One region of the Arthrobacter sp. Marseille-P9274 genome, then DNA from elsewhere that is predicted to be linked to it. Evidence: riboswitches for the same ligand, from Rfam matches in the RefSeq annotation. Region 1 holds a riboswitch; the other holds the start of a gene.
What was found. Region 1 has a riboswitch for S-adenosylmethionine ahead of OC550_RS19885 (cobalamin-independent methionine synthase II family protein). Riboswitches for the same ligand answer to the same signal wherever they lie in the genome.

Region 1 (3,405 bases):
GCCTGCCGGACCTTCTCATCGGCCAGCTTGCCGCTGCCGATGCGCACGGCCGCCATGTTCGCGGTCAGGTCAATGCCTCTGGCAGGCAGCACCTGGTTGCCGCCGGCCGTCACGGCAGCCTCATCCGCAGGTTGCAGGCCGCGGACCAGGTCCACCTGCCCGCTCTGCACTGCGCCCGCGCGGTGCGCAACCTCGGGCAGGTACTTCACCACGACCTTGTCCAGATAGGCAGCACCCTGGTTCTTTGCGGTCTCCGGCGCCCAGGCATAGTCGGCGCGCTTGGCCAGCACGATCTCCTCGTCAGGCTTCTCCGACTCGAAGACGAACGGGCCGGAGCCGGAAATCTTGGCGATGTCCGATTGGCCGGCGTTGTCCAGTTCCAAGGTCTTGGGCGAGACCAGTCCCGCGGCTACGGATGAGGTCGCGCGCAGGAAGTTCGCGTCCGCGCTCTTCAGCTCCACCTTCACGGTGTCTTCATCCACGACTTCCGTGGACTCGTAGGCGGAAAAGTCCACGTTCGGCTGGATCTGGGCCTTCTCCAGCCCCTTGCCTAGTACGTCAAGGTTGGCCTTGACGGCCTCGGCGTCCAGCGGAGTGCCGTCGCTGAAAGTCACGTCCGGGCGGATGTCGAAGGTGAACTCCGTGTTGTCCGCGTTGCCGCTGAACTTGGAGGCGATCCAAGGCACGAGCTTGCCCGATTCGGCGTCGAAATACGTCAGCCTGTCGAGCACGCTGTTGAGCACGTTGGCTTTCTCGTAGAAGCGCGCCGACTGCGTCTGGAAGTTATTGATGGGGGTGACTTCGGCGAAGACCAAGGTCCCGCCCTGGACCGGCTCGCTGCTGTTGGCGGCAGGCTCCGCGCCGCCGCCGGAGTTGCCGCCGCATGCAGTCAGCAACAGGGCAGAGGCGGTCAGTAGGGCGGCAGCCCGGGCCCGGCGGAAGCGGCGGGGCGAGCGCGGCTCGTTCTTGTCTTTGGTGGCCATGAAGGCTCCTCTCGGTCAGTACCGAGGAACGCCATTGCCCAAGGACCTGACCGCGCGGCAGCGAGGCAGGGACCAACGGGAAGATGCGGCTAACTCCATCGGTCCTGGCAGGAGCACCCTACGGAGCATGTCCTACCGCGCGGTGCGCGGCCCTCGAACATGTCCCTTGTTATCGACGCGGATCCAGGGTGATCCGGCGTGACCAGGGTTGCTGCAGCGTCATAGAGCCAGGTCTCTCAGCTGCTCGGGATGGTTACGCAACCAGTGTGAGGGGCCACGGGTCACACTGAAAATAGCCTGCGTCACAACTCGTCATGAAGGGAAATCTTCTTGCGTGCCGCCCGCGTGCCTGCGGATGGCAGCGAACCGCAGCCGCAAGCCGCTAGAGCCCGAGGGCCGGGGCTTCGATTATGGGACAGGTGTCCATGACGACGTCGAGGCCGGCGGCTTTGGCGCGTTCCGCGGCGGCCTCGTCGATGACGCCGAGCTGCAGCCAGACGGCCTTGGCGCCGGCTTCGATGGCTTGGTCCACGACGGGACCGACCTTCTGGGAGTTGACGAAGCAGTTGACCACGTCGATGCCGCCGGGGATGTCGGCGAGCTTCCGGTACCCCTGCCGCCCGTGCACGTCTTCGCCCTTGAGGTTGACGGGGATGATGTCCATGCCGCGCTGGTCCAGCATGTACCGGGAGACGCCCAGTGCCACCCGGCGCGGGTTGTTGGAAAGGCCGACGACGGCCCACCGGGCGGGCGTGGTGAGCAGCCGCTTGATGACTTCCGGATCGTTGACGTGGCCCATACGGTCAGCCTATCGCCGGGCCGGGCCGCCGGACAGGGCCCGCGCCAACCCCGCGGCCGCCGCGCGCGCGGCGGGAAGCCGCCCTGCCGCCGTCGTTCATGGATTTGCCAGGACGGGCCGCCATGCCGTTGAGTAAGGGCATCCCATCCCGAGCGGCCGAGAGACCTGGATCGATGAAGCCGCAGCAACCGACCCGATGAGCGCCTCACAGGCCCTGCCACGGAACGGTGCTACTGCCAGGACCGATGGAAAGGCAGCTCAGCTATGTCCCTGAACACCGACCACATCCGCGTCACCCATGCCGGTTCCCTGCCCAGAACGCCGGAACTGATCGCGGCCAACGAGGCGAAGGAAGCCGGCGGCATCACCGAGGAATTCCGCCGCCTGCTCGCCGACTCGGTGGCCGACGTCGTCGAACGCCAGAAGAACCTCGGGATCGATATCCCTAACGACGGCGAGTACGGGCACACGATGTCCTCGTCCGTCGATTACGGGGCCTGGTGGAACTACTCGTTCGCCCGGCTCGGCGGCCTCGAGGCCACCGACGTGGACCGCTGGGCGGACACCCAGGTCCACCGCTCGTCGCCCGGCAACATCGTGCTGACCACGTTCACGGACCGGCGCGACCGGGTGAAGTTCAACGACGCCTACACCGACCCGTCCGCCGGGATCCTGGCGCACCGGAAGTCCGTCAAGCAGCCAAAGATCGCGGGGCCGCTAACGTACACCGGACAGGATCTCGTGGCCTCGGACGTGGAGAACCTGAAGAAGGGGCTGGCCGCGGCAGGGCTTGAAGAGGGGTTCGTGGCGGCGCTCTCCCCCGGCTCGTGCGCGCGGATCGCGAACGACTATTACAAGACGGACGAGGAGCTGGTCTACGCCTGCGCCGACGCGATGCGCGAGGAGTACAAGGCGATCATCGACGCCGGCCTGACCGTCCAGCTCGACGACCCCTCGCTCGCCGAGAGCTGGGACCAGATCAACCCGGAGCCGGCACTGGAGGACTACCTGAAGTTCATCCAGTGCCGGGTCGAGGCCACCAACTGGGCGCTGCGGGACCTGCCGGCGGAGCAGATCCGGCTGCACGTGTGCTGGGGCTCCTGGCACGGCCCGCACACCACGGACATCCCGTTCGCGGACATCATCGGCTCCGTCCTGCAGATCAACGCCGGCGCCTACTCCTTCGAGGCGGCCAACGTCCGGCACGAGCATGAGTGGCGGGTCTGGGAAGACACCAAGCTGCCCGAGGGCAAGTCGATCATTCCGGGCGTGGTCTCGCATGCGACGAACGTGGTGGAGCATCCGGAGCTGGTGGCGGACCGGATCGAGCGCTTCGCCAGGCTGGTGGGGCGCGAGTCCGTCATCGCGTCGACCGACTGCGGGCTGGGCGGGCGGGTGCACCCGCAGATCGCCGTCGCCAAGCTCGAAGCGCTCGGTGAAGGCGCGCGGATCGCCACCCGCCGGCTCTGGGGCTGAACCGGCAGCGCCTCATCCGGCGGGCCAGCCGGCGGCCGGCCGAGCGGCCTTTGTTACGGCGGATGAGGTGCGGGTTTGCCGGAAGCCGCCCGGTGGCGGTTCAATAGGCCTTGACCATCCCGAGCGGCTGAGAGACCTGGCTCTACG
Region 2 (3,405 bases), 450 kb from region 1:
CATGGACCGCAGGGCGGCGTGGCACAGGCGCAGCGGGGCTTCCGTGTGGATGCGCAGGTGCTTGAGCTCGTCCTCGAGGTCGTTGTCGGCGAAGTTTCCGAGCAGTCCGTACCCCGCGTTGTTGACCAGCACGGTCACGGGCCGGTCCGTGGCGGCGAGGCGCGCGGCGACGCGGTCGATGCCGTCATCCGTGATCAGGTCGGCGGCGATGGTCTCCACCGGCACCCCGTAGCGTTGCTGCAGCGAGGCCGCCGCCGCGGCGAGGCGCTCCCCATCGCGGGCCACCAGGACCAGGGCGAGGCCGCGCTCGGCCAGCTGGCGCGCGAACTCGGCGCCGAGGCCCGCGGTGGCGCCGGTGATCAGCGCCGTTCCGGGCGCGGCGGGGGTGTTGCCTGCAGGACGATGATGCTCGTTAGCCATGGCCCGACTGTAATGCAGGGCGGGACGCACCGGTCGAAGCCGCCCCGGAAAGGTGCGTCCCGCCGTCGTACTTTTTCTGCGTTAGATGGAGGCGGAGACCTCCCAGATGTCCACGTTGGTGCCTCCCGCGGTGATGTCGTCGATGCGGCGCAGCTCGTCATCCGAGAAGGAGGTGTTGGCGAGGGCACCGAGGTTCTCGTCCAGTTGGGTTGTGGAGGAGGCGCCAAGCAGGACGGAGGTGACGCCGCCGTCGCGCAGCAGCCAGGCGATGGCGAGTTGGGCGAGGGTCTGGCCGCGCTCGCCGGCGATCTCGTTGAGGGCGCGGGCCTTGGCGATGTTCTCTTCGGTGATGTGGCCCTGCAGCGAGCCGCGTCCGCCGCTCGGCTCGGCGCCGGCGTCGCCGATGTACTTGTTGGTCAGCAGGCCTTGGGCGAGCGGGGTGAAGGCGATGGAGCCCATGCCGTTCTGTTCGAGCGTTTCCAGCAGCCCGTTTTCCACCCAGCGGTTGAAGAGCGAGTACGCCGGCTGGTGGATCAGCAGAGGGGTCCCAAGATTGCGGGCGATGTCCGCGGCCGCGGCGGTGCGCTCGGGCGAGTAGGAGGAGATGCCGACGTAGAGCGCCTTGCCCTGCCGGACCAGGGAGTCGAGGGCGCCGATGGTCTCTTCGAGCGGAGTGTCGGCGTCGGCGCGGTGGGAGTAGAAGATGTCGACGTAGTCCAGGCCCATCCGCTCCAGCGACTCGTCGGCCGAGGCGAGGATGTACTTGCGGGAGCCGAGCTGGCCGTGGGGTCCGGGCCACATGTCCCAGCCGGCCTTGGAGGAGATGACGAGCTCGTTGCGGTACGGCCTGAAGTCCTTGCGGAGCATCCGGCCGAAGTTCTCCTCGGCGGAGCCGTAGGGCGGGCCGTAGTTGTTGGCCAGGTCGAAGTGCGTGATGCCGCTGTCGAAGGCGTGGCGGAGGATTTCGCGCTGGGAGTCGAAGGTGCGGTTGTCGCCGAAATTCCACCACAGGCCGAGGCTGATGGGCGGCAGCAGGAGGCCGCTGTTGCCGACCCTGCGGTAGCCGAAGTGCTCGTAGCGGTCGGCGGCGGCGACGTACGGCCGGTGCGTTTCGGGGACGGGGCTGAAGCGGACTTCGTTCTGCGGGGACAAGGAAACCTCCTGTTGGCTTGGGAAGGCGGCGGCCGCGCCAGACGAGGCGGGGCTGCTTCATGAAAAATCCTAGGGCCCTGCGGGCGTGGCCGGAACAGCACCGTGAAAGCCAGCGACGGTAGCGCAGCGGGGCAGTACTTGTCAGCGATTGAGTCGCGGCGTGACGAAGTATGGCAGCACGTGACTTTCCGTTGAGCCGGGAGCCCCGCCATGTGACGCCCGGGCGGCGCCGGACGCCTTCACATTGTTCAATGGATCCACACCATCTAGAGCGGCCGAGAGACCTGGCTCGTCGACGCCGCAGCAAGTTCATGGATTCCCGCCATGGATAGTGCTTCGGCCAGGACCGATGGAGATCTAACGATTTCGCCCGCACTGATGCGCAGCTGTGCAGCGCGGGCTGGTTCGCGATTCCTCCATCACCTGGACATTCGAAGGACACGAACCATGCATAAGACCAAAGCCACAGCCAACCGCCGTGCCACCAGGCCGCACCGCCCGATTTTCCGGGTCATCGGCCTGATCGCCGCGGCCTCGCTGCTCGTCACCGGCTGCTCCCTCAAGGAGCCGGTGCCGCAGTCCGGCGGAGCCAATCCGCAGGCAGGGGCAGGCGCTGCCAATGTCCCCGCCGCGGAGGAGAATTCCGTCGCCGACGCACCCTCGCTCGAGGGAAAGACCATCGGCATCGCCGCGAAGGACATCGTCCACGACTTCAGCCGCGTGGTCTACGAGGAACTGCAGGCGAGCATCGAGCAGCGGGGCGGCAAGGTGATTGCCACCCAGGCGGAGGCCAAGGATGACAAGCACGTCACCGACGTCGAAAATCTCGTCACGCAGAGCCCGGACGCGATCGTTGTGATCCTCGGTGACTCCCAGACGCTCTCACCGGCGCTGAAGAAGGTCGACGACGCGGGCATCCCGCTGTTCACCATCGACTTCCAGTCGGAGTACAGCAAGAACAACGTCACCAGCGACAACTGGGTCATCGGCTCCACCCTCGCCCGGACGCTGGCGGAGGACATCGGCGGCAAGGGCAAGATCCTGGCGTTCAACGGCTTCCCGGGTGTGGCCCCGTGCCGCATCCGGTACAGCGAACTGAAGGTGGTGCTCGAGGACTACCCGGGCATCGAGATCCTCGAGCCCGAGCTGCAGGACAAGTACGAGGGCACCATCGAGGACGCGAAGAAGCAGATCCAGGACCAGCTGCGGCGCCTGCCCGAAGGCGAAGTGGATGCGGTCTGGAGCTGCTGGGACATCCCGCTGATCGGGGCCGCGCAGGCGATCGACTCGGCCGGGCGCGACGACATCAAGCTGTACGGCGTCGACGCCGAACCCGGTGCGCTGGACCTGATCGCCGATCCCGGCAGTGCCTATCAGTTCACGGTGGCGCAGCAGACCAAGGCGATGGCCGCGAAGTCGGCCGAGAACGTCGCCCTGTTCCTGGGCGACCGGCAGGACGATGTGCCCAACACCAGCTACCTGCCTCCGGTGTTTGTCGACAAGTCGAACGTGAATCAGGTGCGCAGTGAACTCGGAATCTAGCAGCGAGCTGCTCGCGATGCGGGCGATCAACAAGTCCTTCGGCGCCGCACGGGTGCTTGCCGACGTCGATCTCTCCCTGGCGTCCGGCGAAATCCTGGGGCTGGTCGGCGAGAACGGCGCCGGGAAGTCGACCCTGATCAAGATCCTGACGGGTCTTTACACGGCCGACGGCGGCAGCATCGAGCTCGCCGGAAAGCCGGTGCTTATCACCAAACCTGCCGACGCTGAGGCGCTCGGAATCCACGTCATCCACCAGGACCGGCACTTCGCGTCGAAGCTCACAGTTGCCGA

Region 2: another riboswitch for S-adenosylmethionine. It lies ahead of OC550_RS17930 (substrate-binding domain-containing protein); the one in region 1 lies ahead of OC550_RS19885 (cobalamin-independent methionine synthase II family protein).

The regions. Positions count from the first base shown of each region.
Region 1 covers NZ_CAMPOV010000003.1:566,114-569,518, forward strand. The annotation lists gene OC550_RS19875 (ABC transporter substrate-binding protein) at 1-983, opposite strand, end outside; gene OC550_RS19880 (CoA-binding protein) at 1,366-1,782, opposite strand; SAM riboswitch class I at 1,923-2,034, shown strand; gene OC550_RS19885 (cobalamin-independent methionine synthase II family protein) at 2,047-3,258, shown strand.
Region 2 covers NZ_CAMPOV010000003.1:118,456-121,860, reverse strand. The annotation lists gene OC550_RS17940 (SDR family oxidoreductase) at 1-420, opposite strand, end outside; gene mgrA (L-glyceraldehyde 3-phosphate reductase) at 502-1,572, opposite strand; SAM riboswitch class I at 1,832-1,928, shown strand; gene OC550_RS17930 (substrate-binding domain-containing protein) at 2,020-3,114, shown strand; gene OC550_RS17925 (sugar ABC transporter ATP-binding protein) at 3,098-3,405, shown strand, end outside.